DNA from 4 places in the Streptomyces sp. NPDC013157 genome. Region 1 is predicted to be linked to each of the others. Evidence: riboswitches for the same ligand, from Rfam matches in the RefSeq annotation. Region 1 holds a riboswitch; each other region holds the start of a gene.

The links. Region 1 has a riboswitch for cobalamin ahead of ACFY6U_RS36895 (prenyltransferase/squalene oxidase repeat-containing protein). Riboswitches for the same ligand answer to the same signal wherever they lie in the genome.
Region 2: linked by a shared signal. The riboswitch ahead of ACFY6U_RS16075 (cobalamin biosynthesis protein) and the one ahead of ACFY6U_RS36895 (prenyltransferase/squalene oxidase repeat-containing protein) in region 1 are both predicted to bind cobalamin.
Region 3: linked by a shared signal. The riboswitch ahead of ACFY6U_RS47855 (ribonucleoside-diphosphate reductase subunit alpha) and the one ahead of ACFY6U_RS36895 (prenyltransferase/squalene oxidase repeat-containing protein) in region 1 are both predicted to bind cobalamin.
Region 4: linked by a shared signal. The riboswitch ahead of ACFY6U_RS08230 (CbtB-domain containing protein) and the one ahead of ACFY6U_RS36895 (prenyltransferase/squalene oxidase repeat-containing protein) in region 1 are both predicted to bind cobalamin.

Annotation. Positions count from the first base shown of each region.
Region 1 covers NZ_JBIBAK010000015.1:247,827-251,025, reverse strand. The annotation lists gene ACFY6U_RS36905 (antibiotic biosynthesis monooxygenase family protein) at 1-333, shown strand, start outside; gene ACFY6U_RS36900 (phosphotransferase) at 330-980, opposite strand; cobalamin riboswitch at 1,035-1,166, shown strand; gene ACFY6U_RS36895 (prenyltransferase/squalene oxidase repeat-containing protein) at 1,275-2,498, shown strand; gene ACFY6U_RS36890 (SCO2322 family protein) at 2,495-3,124, shown strand.
Region 2 covers NZ_JBIBAK010000004.1:614,317-617,515, reverse strand. The annotation lists gene ACFY6U_RS16085 (anion permease) at 1-875, shown strand, start outside; gene ACFY6U_RS16080 (hypothetical protein) at 894-1,121, shown strand; cobalamin riboswitch at 1,306-1,448, shown strand; gene ACFY6U_RS16075 (cobalamin biosynthesis protein) at 1,548-2,489, shown strand; gene ACFY6U_RS16070 (cobyric acid synthase) at 2,486-3,199, shown strand, end outside.
Region 3 covers NZ_JBIBAK010000026.1:28,499-31,697, reverse strand. The annotation lists gene ACFY6U_RS47865 (ATP-binding protein) at 1-737, opposite strand, end outside; gene ACFY6U_RS47860 (GNAT family N-acetyltransferase) at 903-1,409, shown strand; cobalamin riboswitch at 1,427-1,587, shown strand; gene ACFY6U_RS47855 (ribonucleoside-diphosphate reductase subunit alpha) at 1,709-3,199, shown strand, end outside.
Region 4 covers NZ_JBIBAK010000002.1:622,977-626,175, forward strand. The annotation lists gene pgm (phosphoglucomutase (alpha-D-glucose-1,6-bisphosphate-dependent)) at 1-599, opposite strand, end outside; gene ACFY6U_RS08225 (CbtA family protein) at 871-1,626, opposite strand; gene ACFY6U_RS08230 (CbtB-domain containing protein) at 1,649-1,870, opposite strand; cobalamin riboswitch at 1,907-2,048, opposite strand; gene ACFY6U_RS08235 (enoyl-CoA hydratase/isomerase family protein) at 2,065-3,171, opposite strand.

The sequences.
Region 1 (3,199 bases):
GAGGCCTACGAACCCCCTTACTACGTGGCCGTCTTCACCACGGTGCGGACCCAGGACCAGAGCGGCTACAGCGAGACCAACGCACGCATGGAGGACCTGGTCAAGGACATCCCCGGCTACCTGGGGATGGACCACGCACAGACTCCCGGCGGGCTGGGCATCACCGTCGGGTACTTCCGCGACGCCGAGGCGCTCACCCGGTGGCGGACCGACGCCGAGCATCGCGCGGCGCAGCAGCGCGGGCGGGCCGAGTGGTACGAGAGCTACACCCTGCACGTGGCGAAAGTGGAGCGGAGCCACGGCTTCACGCGGGGGTCGGCGCTCGAAGGCTAGAAGGCGATCGACCGTATCAACTGCCCCGCCGCACCCAGGACTTCGACTTCCCCTCGGCTCATCGTCGGATTGGCCGCCCGGCGGCGCAGGGCCTCCGTCAGTCCCTCCTCTGTCAGTTCGCCGGGGTCGGCGAGCAGGGCCGGCAGCATGTCATGGGCCAACGGGTACGCGCCGAGGGCCACTTGGGCGAGGATCACCGCGGACATGCCCCAGTCGAGTCCGGGCGGCCCGTCCTCGGCGTTGCTCCAGTCGATGACCCGGGGACCGTCGGGGGTCATCATCACGTTGTCCGGATGCAGGTCGAGATGGAGGACCCGGGCGCCGGGGTCGGCCGGGTCCCGGCCGGGCACGGTGTGCAGCTCCCGCAGCAGCGAGGCGAGCAGCGCACCGCCCTCCGCCGGGCCCGTCTCCCCCGCCAGCAGCGCCGCCAGCATGGTGGGCCCGGACAGCCGCTCCATGACCAGTTCGGTACGGGACCCGGTGGGCCGTACCCGGGGCGCCGGGTACCCGTACTCCCGTACGTACGTCATCACCGCGCCCTCGGCGGCCGCGTCCCCCCAGCCGTCCCGGTCCCGGCGCAGCACCCAGGCCTCGTCGAGCTCGTACACGTCGGCCGAACGCCCTGAACCGAGCAGTCTCCCCGTCATGGCAGGACCATAACGAAACGGTCCCCGCACAGCCCCCTCTCAGCTTCCCCGGGGCGGCCGGTAAAGTAGCCGGGTCGTCATCACCCGTACGGGGGGAAGCCGGTGCAATTCCGGCGCTGACCCGCAACCGTGAGCCACACGCCCCGTGGCAAGCCGGACCGCCGCGCCCGGGACGTTGATCGGCTCGTGTGCGCCGGCACCCGTCGTCGCACGGCACCGTCGAGGTTTACGGAGCCGAGCCGCCGGGGTCTCCCGCGCTGCCCGGCTCCCCGCAGGGAGAGGCACCCGCCGACCATGACCGTTCTCCGCCGCACCGCCGGAGTGCTGGCCGCCACCGCCGTCATCGGTACCGCCACGCCCGCGACGACCGCACTGGCCGCCGGCAGCACGTCCCCGTCACCGTCCGCGTCGGCGGTGCTCCCGTCGGGGCTGTACGGCGCTACGGACCCCAAGTTCGACGGCGTCTGGCGCCAGTCCCTCGCTCTGCTGGCCCAGCGCGCGGTGGGGGTGACCCCGGCCGTGAAGGCGGTGGACTGGCTGGCCGGGCAGCAGTGCGCGGACGGCGCGTTCGCCGCGTTCCGCGCCGAGCCGACGGCGGCCTGTGACGCCAAGGTGACGGTCGACACGAACAGCACGGCCGCCGCCGTACAGGCACTGAAAGCGGTCGGCGGGCACGACGCCGCCGCGGACAAGGCCGTGACCTGGCTGAAGTCGCAGCAGAACAAGGACGGCGGCTGGGGCTACACCCCGGGCTCGCCCAGCGACACCAACTCCACCGGCGTGGTCGTCGGCGCGCTCGCGGCGGCCGGCGCGAGCGCGCCGAGGTCGCCGTACGACCTCCTCGCCAAGTGGTCCCTCCCGTGCGGCCAGGACGGTGGCGGTGCTCTCGCCTACCAGCCGGACAAGCAGGGGAAGCTGGCCGCCAACGCGGACGCGACGGCGGCCGGCGTGCTCGGAGCCCTCGGCAAGGGGTTCGTGACGACGGCCGGGAAGGCCCCGGCGAAGGGCCCCGCGTGCGCCGACTCCGGCAAGACGCTCACGCGGGAGGAGGTGGCCCGCAACGGCGCCGCGTACCTGGCGGACGCCATGTCCACGACCGGCCACCTCGTCTCCGCGCTCCCCGGCGCCACCCCGCAGCCGGACTACGGCAACACCGCCGACGCGGTCGTCGCCCTGGCCGCGCAGGGCTGGACCGCGCAGGCGCGGAAGCCGTACGCCTGGCTGGAGGCGCACGCCGCGCCGTGGGCGGCGCAGAGCGGGCCCGCGGCCTACGCCGAGCTGGTCCTCGCCGCGCACGCGACGGGCGCGGACCCGCGCGACTTCGGCGGCACGAACCTCGTGACGGCGCTGAACGCGACGGGACCGGCCCCGCAGGCCGCCACCGCGAAGCACGCCGAGAAGCACAGCGAGGGGAAGAAGTCGGGCAACAGCGTGTGGTGGATCGTCGGCACCGGGCTCGTCGCCGGTATCGGCATCGGCTTCCTGTTCAGCGGCCGCCGGAAGCAGCAGCAGCCGTGACCGCGGTCCGTCGTGCGGCGCTGCTGCTCCTGGCCGCGCTGACGCTGTGCGCGACGGCCGCCGGGCCTGCGGCGGCCACCGGCTACCGCTACTGGTCCTTCTGGGAGCGGGCCGGCGCGCACTGGACGTACGCCACGCAGGGCCCCTCGACCGCGCAGCCCGCCGACGGGTCGGTCGAGGGGTTCCGCTTCGCGGTGAGCGAGGACTCGGCGGACGCGTCCCAGCCGCGCGGCACGGCGGACTTCGGGACGATCTGTGCGGACACCCCCGCCGTCGCTGGCCGCAAACGGGTGGGGCTGGTCGTCGACTTCGGTACGACGGGGGACGCGCCGTCGGGAGAGCGGCCGCCTGCGCGGCGGACGGCCTGCGCGGTGGTGTCCGAGGACGCGACGACGGCGGAGGCACTGGCGACGGTGGCGAAGCCGCTGCGGTACGACACGAACGCGTTGTTGTGCGCGATCGGGGGGTATCCCTCCCGGGGCTGCGGCGAGAAGGTGACGGCGACGGCGGGGGCCGGGGGTACGCCGGGCAGCGGACCGTCGCTCGGACCGGCGGCCGGTGTGGGAGTTGTCGTGCTCCTCGCCGCGGGAGCCTTCTGGCAGACACGGCGGCGCAGAAATGCCTGACACCGCGGGCCGGTGGGAGCTTCCCGCGCAGTTCCCCGCGCCCCTGACGGGGCACGTTCCAGCCTTGGACAGTCG
Region 2 (3,199 bases), on a different contig from region 1:
GCGACGTGCTCGTCACCAAGGTCCTGCTCCCGGCGGTCGCCGCCCCCGTCGTCGCCGGCCTCGCGGCGATGCTCTCCACCCGCCTCTCCTACACGCTCTCGAAGAACGCCGAGGACGAGGCCACCCGCAAGGGCTACCGCGCCGGCCAGATCGCCTCCGCCGGCCTGGTCTCGCTCGCGCACGGCACCAACGACGCACAGAAGACGATGGGCATCATCACCCTCGCGCTGATCGCGGGCGGTGCCATCGCTCCCGGCTCGAACCCTCCCACCTGGGTCATCCTCTCCGCGGGCCTCGCCATCGCGCTCGGCACCTACATCGGCGGCTGGCGGATCATCCGCACCATGGGCACGGGCCTGACCGACCTCCAGCCGCAGCAGGGCTTCGCCGCCCAGACCAGCGCGGCCACCGCCATCCTGGCCTCCTCCCACCTCGGTTTCTCCCTCTCCACCACGCACGTCGTCTCCGGTTCCGTGATGGGCGCGGGCCTCGGCCGCAAGGGCGGCACGGTCCGCTGGTCCACCGCGACCCGCATGATGGTCGCCTGGGTGCTCACCCTCCCCGCCGCCGCGCTGGTCGGCGCGCTCGCCGAGTCCGTGACGGACCTCGGCGACTGGGGTACGGCGGTCGTCGCCGTCTTCCTCGTCGCCTCCAGCGCCGCGATCTGGAAGCTCTCCCGCCGCGAGGTCGTGGACAGCAGCAACGTCGTCGGCACCGAGGAGCCGGCCGGTGTGGTGACCACGGCGATCGCCGCCGTGACCCCGCCGCCCGCGGGCACGGTCGCGGTCACGGACGACCTGACCGCCACCATCCCCGCCCCTGCCTCCACCTCCGCCCCGGCCGCTCCCGCGCCCGACCCGGCCGCCACCGTCTGACCCCGAGGAAGAACCGACATGAACATCGACTGGGCAGCCATCGGCTCCGTCTTCGGCGTCAGCCTCGTGGCCACCGTGGGCCTGGTGACCCTCTTCACCCTCGGCATCAAGGGCCTCTCCGCCCGCGAACGCGCCACCGCCCAGGGCGGCTCCGCGGCCCTGGCCGTCACGGCCGCCTACCTCTGCTTCGCGGCCTGCGCGGCGGCCGTGGCGTACGGCATCCACCTGATCGTGGCGAAGGCCTGACACGAGAAGGCCTGACACGAGAAGGCCCGTCGCTCGAAGGCCCGATACAAAGGGCCTCGTCGGCACCGCGAAGGCTCCTCTCCATCCCCCGGGGAGGAGCCTTCGGCATGCCCCACAGGCCCCGCCGGGCAACTGGTGTGGGCCTTCCCACACACTCCCCTCGCAGGTCAACGCCAGGTTGACGGGTCTTCCGGGGGCGTGGTGGACTTCCGGAGCCATGTACGGCGGCAAGAGAGGAAGCCGGTGTGAATCCGGCGCGGTCCCGCCACTGTCACCGGGGTAGCAATCCCCGGGAGCCAGGAACTCTCACCGCCGGTCTCGTCGAACCAGGGCGCGGACACCCTGAGTGAGGACATAACGCCATGCGCGGCTGCCGATCGAGGTTGAGTACCCGGCCCGTTCCCGACCCCGCGGCCGGCTGAGCCGATGGGTGCCGATCGCGTCTTCGCGTACGGCGCCGCCGCCGGCCTTCTCGGTGATCTGCTGCTCGGCGATCCGCGCCGGGGGCATCCGGTCGCCGTGTTCGGACGGGTGGCCGGGGCCGTGGAGCGGGTGCTGTGGCGGGACCACCGCGGGTGGGGCGCGCTGCACACCGCCGTGTGCGCCGGCGGCGCCGTGGCGCTGGGTGCCGTGGCCCAGCGGATCGTACGACCGTCCACCGCCGCGTCCGTGGTCCTCACCGGCGCGGCCACCTGGGCCGTGGTCGGCGGTACTTCGCTCGCGCGCGAGGCCCGCGGCATCGGGCGGGCCCTGGAGGCCGGCGACGTCGAGGCCGCCCGCGCCCGGCTGCCGCATCTGTGCGGACGGGACCCGCAGGCCCTGGACGCCGACGGGATCGCCCGTGCGGTCGTGGAGTCGGTCGCCGAGAACACGAGCGACGCGGTCGTGGGCGCGCTGGTGTGGGGAGCCGTGGCCGGCGTCCCCGGGCTGGTGGGGTTCCGGGCCGTCAACACCCTGGACGCCATGGTGGGGCACAAGTCGGCCCGGTACCGGCGGTACGGGTGGGCTTCCGCGCGGCTGGACGACCTGGCCGGGTGGCCGGGGGCACGGCTCACCGCCGTGCTGGCCGCGGTGGCCGGGGACGAACGGCGGGGGGCCGTACGGGCCTGGCGGGCCGACGCGGCGAAGCATCCGAGTCCCAACGCGGGGCCCGTGGAGGCGTCGTTCGCGGGGGCGCTGGGGGTGCGGCTCGGGGGGACGTTGTCGTATGCGGGGCGGGTCGAGCACCGGCCCGTGCTGAACCAGAAGGGGCGGGCCGTGGAGGTCGCGGACATCGGGCGGGCGGTGCGGCTCTCCCGTCGTGTCGGTCTGCTCGCGCTCGGCGTGACCGTCGCCGCGCGCCTCGTCGCGAAGGGACGTACGTCATGAGCGGTGGCCTCCTCGTCGCCGGTACCACCTCCGACGCCGGGAAGAGTGTGGTCACCGCCGGTATCTGCCGGTGGCTGGTGCGGCAGGGTGTGAAGGTCGCGCCGTTCAAGGCGCAGAACATGTCCCTCAACTCCTTTGTCACGCGCGAAGGTGCCGAGATCGGGCGGGCGCAGGCCATGCAGGCGCAGGCCTGCCGGGTGGAGCCGACCGCGCTCATGAACCCCGTGCTGCTGAAGCCCGGCGGCGAGCAGAGCAGTCAGGTCGTGCTGCTCGGCAAGCCCGTCGGCGAACTGAGCGCGCGCGGCTACCACGGCGGGCGGCAGCAGAAGCTGCTCGGGACCGTGCTCGACTGTCTCGCCGAGTTGCGGGGCACGTATGACGCGGTGATCTGTGAGGGGGCCGGCAGTCCGGCGGAGATCAATCTGCGCCGGACCGACATCGTGAACATGGGGATCGCCCGGAATGCCGGGCTGCCCGTGCTCGTCGTCGGTGACATCGACCGCGGCGGTGTCTTCGCCTCGTTCTTCGGGACCGTGGCGCTGCTCTCGCCGGAGGACCAGGCCCTCGTCGCCGGGTTCCTCGTCAACAAGTTCCGCGGGGACGTCTCGCTGCTGGAGCCGGGCCTCGACATGCTCCACGGGCTCACCGGGCGGCACACCTACGGCGTCCTCCCCTTCCGGCACGGCCTCGGCATCGACGAGGAGGACGGC
Region 3 (3,199 bases), on a different contig from region 1:
ATGCCCTTGGGCGCCTCGTCCGCGAAGCGCCGCCTGGCCAGGAGTTCGAAGTTGAGGTCGGCACCGTCCACCGCGTCGCGGAGCCGGATCGGCACCGGGACGGCGTTCTGGTGGGCCAGGAGTTCGGTGAGCCGTACGAGGACGGCGGTCTTGCCGGCGCCGACGCCGCCGACCAGCAGATAGGGCCGACGCGTGTCGCGCTCCCGCAGCCGTTCGGCGATGACCTGCGCGACCTCGTCCCTGCCCACGATCTCGGCGGTGTCGGGGCCGGCGGTGGGCACCAGCTTGCGGGGATCCCGCAGCGCCTTGGCGAGATAACGCCGTTTGGTCCAGCGGTACCACCAGAACAGGAACAGTGCGGCGGCGACGGAGGCGGCGAGGATCGGACCGACGAACTTGATGACGGTTTCGAAGCCGACGTCGTTGTGCCGCCGCCATCCCTCGAACCAGGTCGTACTGCCGCTGAAGAGGATGTACAGCCCCTCGACGATCCAGGCGAGCAGTGCCAGCACGGCGACGATCCAGATCGCCCTGGTGACGTTGGCGTAGGAGACCCACCGGTGCCACTTCCTGGGACGGGTGGCGCCGCGGTGGGCCTCCATACGGATCGTCAGGGCGTGCCAGCGGCCCACGAGACCGGCTCCGACCCGGTTGCCCGCGCGCCGCAGGCCCAGTGTCGCCATCGGCGCGTCGCGCGGTTGCTCCTTGCCGGGCGGGTGACGGACGACCCTTGTCATGGTGCCTTCTCCTTGCGCGTTCCCGGAGTGGTTCTCGGAACGAAGGGCCCCCGCGGGCACCGGCACCTCCTTCCATGGAAGCACTCCCGGCACAGCCCGCAACCCGGGCGCCCCACCGGGGAAAACGGGAGGTTCCCGCATGCGGGAGTCCGGCAGACTCGCACCATGGACATCACGATCCGGCCCGTGGACCCCACCGAACACGCCGCACTCGGCGAGCTCACCGCCCAGGCCTACCTCCGGGACGGCCTCCTCGACTACGGCGAGGGCGACGCGTACCTGCCCGTGCTGAAGGACGTGGCGAGCAGGGCGGCCGCCGCCGAGGTGCTCGTGGCGGTGGAGGGCGAAAGGCTCCTCGGCGGCGTCACCTTCGTCCCCGGCCCCGGCCCGATCGCCGACATCGCCCGCCCCGGCGAGGCCGAGATCAGGGCGCTCGCGGTCGCACACGAGGCCCGCGGCCGAGGTGCCGGCGAGACTCTCGTCCGCGCCTGCATCGACCGCGCCCGGGCCACGGACGGCTGCACGGCCGTCGTCCTGTCGAGCCAGCGCGCCATGCACACCGCCCACCGGCTCTACGAGCGCCTCGGCTTCGTCCGCACACCGGAGCGCGACTGGAATCCCGTGCCGCACCTGGACGACATCACTCTCCTCACCTACGAGTTGACGCTCTGACACCGCCACGACACAACATCTGGGGGTGGCATCGCGGCCCGGCACCAGATGTATGCTCATGCTCGCTGTCGCCGCAGGGGAATCCGGTGTGAATCCGGAACTGTCCCGCAACGGTGTACTTGTGCATGTTCGTGCACAGGAGTCAGTCCGAGGACCTGCCGACAGCACGCCCAGCCACCCGGTTCGGGCGTTCTGACGTCCGGGCCTCGTGGAGTGGGCCAGGGTCTCGACGCGTGCCCGCGCGCTCGTGCTGCCCCCTGCCCTCCGCCAGGCCCGTGCCCAGCGAGGGAGAGCCCCACGTGACCATCGCGCCAGCCGACCCGGCTTCAGCGACCAGCTCTGCGGAATCCGCGGCGGACGACGGTCCCGGTACCGCGTTGCTGCGGACCCTGACCGAGCTGACCGCCGACCTCCCCGACGCCGACCCCGGCCGGGTCGCCGCCGCCGCGTTGCGGGGGCGGTCCGCGCGGGCCGACGAGTCGGAGTTGCGCGAGCTGGCCACCGAGGCCGCCGCCGGTCTCATCTCCGAGGACCCCGCCTACTCGCGGCTGGCCGCACGTCTGCTCACCGTCTCCATCCGCGCCGAGGCCGCCTCGCAGGGCGTGACGTCCTTCGCCGAGTCCGTGGCGGTGGGCCACCGCGAGGGCCTCGTCGCCGACCGCACCGCCGAGTTCGCCCGGCTGCACGCGGCCCGCCTCGACGCGCTCGTCGACCCGGCCGCGGACGACCGCTTCGGCTACTTCGGCCTCCGTACGCTCCACAGCCGGTACCTGCTCCGGCACCCGATCACCCGCAAGGTCATCGAGACGCCCCAGCACTTCATGCTCCGGGTCGCCGCCGGTCTCGCCGAGGACGACACCGTCAGGTCGGTGGACGAAGTCGCCGCGCTCTACGGGCTGATGAGCCGCCTCGACTACCTCCCGTCCTCCCCCACCCTCTTCAACTCCGGCACCCGGCACCCCCAGATGTCGTCCTGCTACCTCCTCGACTCCCCGAAGGACGAGCTGGACTCGATCTACGACCGCTACCACCAGGTCGCCCGGCTCTCCAAGCACGCCGGCGGCATCGGTCTGTCGTACAGCCGCATCCGCTCGCGCGGGTCGCTCATCCGCGGCACCAACGGGCACTCCAACGGCATCGTGCCGTTCCTGAAGACGCTGGACGCCTCGGTCGCGGCCGTGAACCAGGGCGGCCGGCGCAAGGGCGCCGCCGCGGTCTACCTGGAGACCTGGCACTCCGACATCGAGGAGTTCCTGGAGCTGCGCGACAACACCGGTGAGGACGCCCGCCGCACCCACAACCTGAACCTCGCGCACTGGGTCCCGGACGAGTTCATGCGCCGGGTGAACGCCGACGAGCCGTGGTCGCTCTTCTCCCCCGCCGACGTACCGGAACTCGTCGACCTGTGGGGCGAGGAGTTCGACGCGGCCTACCGCAGGGCCGAGGCGGCGGGGCTGGCGCGCCGGACCATCCCGGCCCGCGACCTGTACGGCCGGATGATGCGGACCCTCGCGCAGACCGGCAACGGCTGGATGACGTTCAAGGACGCGGCCAACCGGACCGCCAACCAGACGGCCACCCCCGGTCATGTCATCCACTCCTCCAACCTCTGCACGGAGATCCTGGAGGTCACGGACGACGGCGAGACGGCCGTCTGCAACCTGGGGTCCGTGAACCTCGGTGCGTTCGTCGACACGACGGCCGGTGACATCGACTGGGAGCGGCTCGACGAGACCGTCCGCACCGCCGTGACCTTCCTCGACCGGGTCGTCGACATCAACTTCTACCCG
Region 4 (3,199 bases), on a different contig from region 1:
GGTGCGGCGAGCGCGCGCTCGTACGGGATGCGCCGTACGTCCTTCATCCCGCCCGCGATGATCTGGTTGGCGCGGTCCTGGATCCAGGAGGTGGCGTCGGAGGCGGCGGGGCCGCCGCTGGGCGGGTTGTACTTGAAGCCGCCGTCGGCGGGCGGGTTGTGCGAGGGGGTGACCACGACGCCGTCCGCGAGACCGGTGGTGCGGCCCCGGTTGTGGGTGAGGACGGCGTGCGAGACGGCGGGGGTGGGGGTGTAGCCGTCGGCGCTGTCGACGAGGACGGTGACGCCGTTGGCGGCGAAGACCTCCAGCGCGGTGACCTTGGCGGGCTCTGACAGGGCGTGGGTGTCCGCGCCCAGGAAGAGGGGGCCGTCGGTGCCCTGGCCGCTCCGGTACTCGCAGATGGCCTGGCTGGTGGCGGCGATGTGGTCCTCGTTGAACGCGGTCGTCAGCGACGATCCGCGGTGTCCCGAGGTGCCGAACGCCACCCGCTGGCCCGGGTCGGACGGGTCGGGGTGCAGCGCGTAGTAGGCCGTGACCAGCCGGGCCACGTCGACGAGGTCCTCCGGAGCCGCCGGCCGGCCCGCTCGCTCATGCGGCATGAGTCCACTTCCTCCGCAGTCGTTGATCGATCGCTGGCCGCCCATCTTTCCTTGTCAGCGGCCACGAACGCGAGTACGGCACCGGCCGCGCGCCGAAGACACGGCGGGTTCACGACCGGTTCACAGCAGGGGTACCGCGGCGGGCGGGCGCTGTTCGAAGACGTCCGTCCACGGCTCGTAGCCGAGGTGAGCGAACGCGGGAGGGCCCCCGGACGGTTCCGGTGGGCCCTCTCGTGTCGTTCGGTGTCGCCGTGGTGTGGCGCGGTGCCGGTCAGTGCGGAGCGGCCACCGTGCGCGCGGCGGCCGGCGCCTTCGCCGGCTTCGGGTTGAGGACGCGCTCGGCCAACTCGCCGAACAGCAGGCCGAATCCGCCCCACAGCACTGCCTGGATGGCGAGCGCCGAGAGCCGGAACCGCCACAGCAGGGTGGCCGGGAAGTCCTTCGGCACCTCGTTGACGACGGGGAGGAACTGGTAGGCCAGCCCGATGACGACCGCGAACGCGGCCACCGCGAGCACGGTCGCCCACCAGGTGCCCAGCCGCGGCTGGAGCCGCTTGCCGAGGATGGCGGCGGCGACCGCGAGGAGCACGCTGAGCAGCATCATCAGGAAGTACAGCGTGGTCCGCTTGCCGATGGTGTCCGGGTCGCCCACCGACGGCGGGTTGGCCGGGTACTTCAGGAACGGCACCACGTACACGGCGGCCAGGGCGCAGCCGGACAGCAGCAGCGCCGTCCCCCGCGCCGAGAAACGGCCGACGCGGCCGAGGGCGAAGCAGTAGGCCAGGGCAGCGATGCCGCCGAAGGCGACCCCGTAGACGAGGACACCGGTGGCCAGGCCTGCGGTGGACTGCAGGGAGCGGGAGACGACCTCCATCTCGTGCTCGTGCGCGTGGGCGTCCTCGAAGCTGATCGCCTTGTCGACGTTCGGCTCACCGAGCAGGTAGGCGACGACGAGGGCGAGCAGGCCGGCGGCCAGGCCGGCGAGCATGCCCCGCACCAGGAGGTTCCGGACCGTTGCGGAGTTCATGGGGGGTACGGCGTCCCTCGCGTCAGTGGCAGGGGAAGCCGAGCAGGTGGCGGGCGTCGTGCACCCACTCGTGGACGTCCGTGCCGCTGAACACGGAGGTGGCGCCCTGCTCGGCGCCGACGAAGTAGAGCAGGATCAGCATCAGGATGCCGAAGAAGACCGCCCAGGGAGCTATCGCGGACAGCGGCAGCTTGGCGGGAACGGCGGGGGTGTTGGCTGTCGGCGGAGCGACGGTCTGCGCCATGGCAGGACCTCCTCTGGGAGTTCGCGTCCCAACTCGGTGGTGCACAGGACGACGGCCACGGGTCTGACTCACGAGCAGCCCGGGGGCTCTCGCATACAGTGGCGCGACCGTTCCGGATTCCCACCGGCTTCCGTCTCGCCGTCGTCGATATCGGACAGACCGTACCGCGTGTCAGGGGCACGGCCAAGACCGCGTCACCAGGCGTGATCTTCGTCTCGCGCCTGGTGGGCGGCCGGTGGGGCGGATCGGGCGGGTGGGGCGAGGCCGAGTTCGCGTTCGCCGAGCGGGGCGAAGAAGCGGTCGACGTCGGCGTCGGCGACCTCGGCGAGGGTGGCCGGGGACCAGTGCGGGGTGCGGTCCTTGTCGACGACCTGGGCCCGGATGCCCTCCACCAGGTCGTGGGTCGCCAGGGTTGCGCAGGAGACGCGGTACTCCTGGTCCAGGACCCGCTCCAGCGAGCCGAGTCGCCGGGCCCGGCGCAGCGCCGCCAGCGTGACCTTCAGGGCGGTGGGCGACCTGGTGAGCAGGGTGTCCGCCGTCTCCTTCGCCGCCGGGTCGCCGTGCGCGAACAGCCGCTGGACGATCTCCTCGACGGTGTCGGCCACGTAGCAGGCGTCGATCCACGCCCGGTGCCCGGCCAACTCCCCGTCGGGCGCCTGTCGTACCTGCCGGGCGAGCGCCTCGGGTACGGGCAGGCCGGCGAGGTCGGCGACGAACGCGGGGATCGAGCCGGACGGCATGCAGTGGTCGGCGAGGCCGCAGAGCACGGCGTCGGCGGCCCCGATCCGGCCGCCGGTCAGAGCGAGATGGGTGCCGAGTTCGCCGGGCGCACGGCCGAGCAGATACGTGCCGCCGACGTCGGGCACGAAGCCGATCCCGGTCTCCGGCATGGCGATCCGTGACCGCTCGGTGGCGATCCGGACGCTGCCGTGCGCCGAGACACCGACCCCGCCGCCCATCACGATGCCGTCCATGACCGCGACGTACGGCTTCGGGTACCGGGCGATGCGGGCGTTGAGCCGGTACTCGTCCCGCCAGAACGCGGCCGCGGCCGACCCGTCGCCGTCCCGGGCGTCGTCGTGGACGGCACGGATGTCCCCGCCCGCGCACAGGCCGCGCTCCCCCGCGCCGCTGATGACGACGGTCTCGACGGCGGGGTCGTGCTCCCACTCCGTGAGCGCCTCGTCGATGCGGCGCACCATGGCGTGGGTCAGCGCGTTGATGGCCTTCGGCCGGTTCAGCGTGAGGTGCGCGGCCCGTCCGTCGACGTGCAGCAGGACGTGTTCCTCGGCGCCGGTCATCCGGACACCTCCGCCGGGCCGCGGGCCA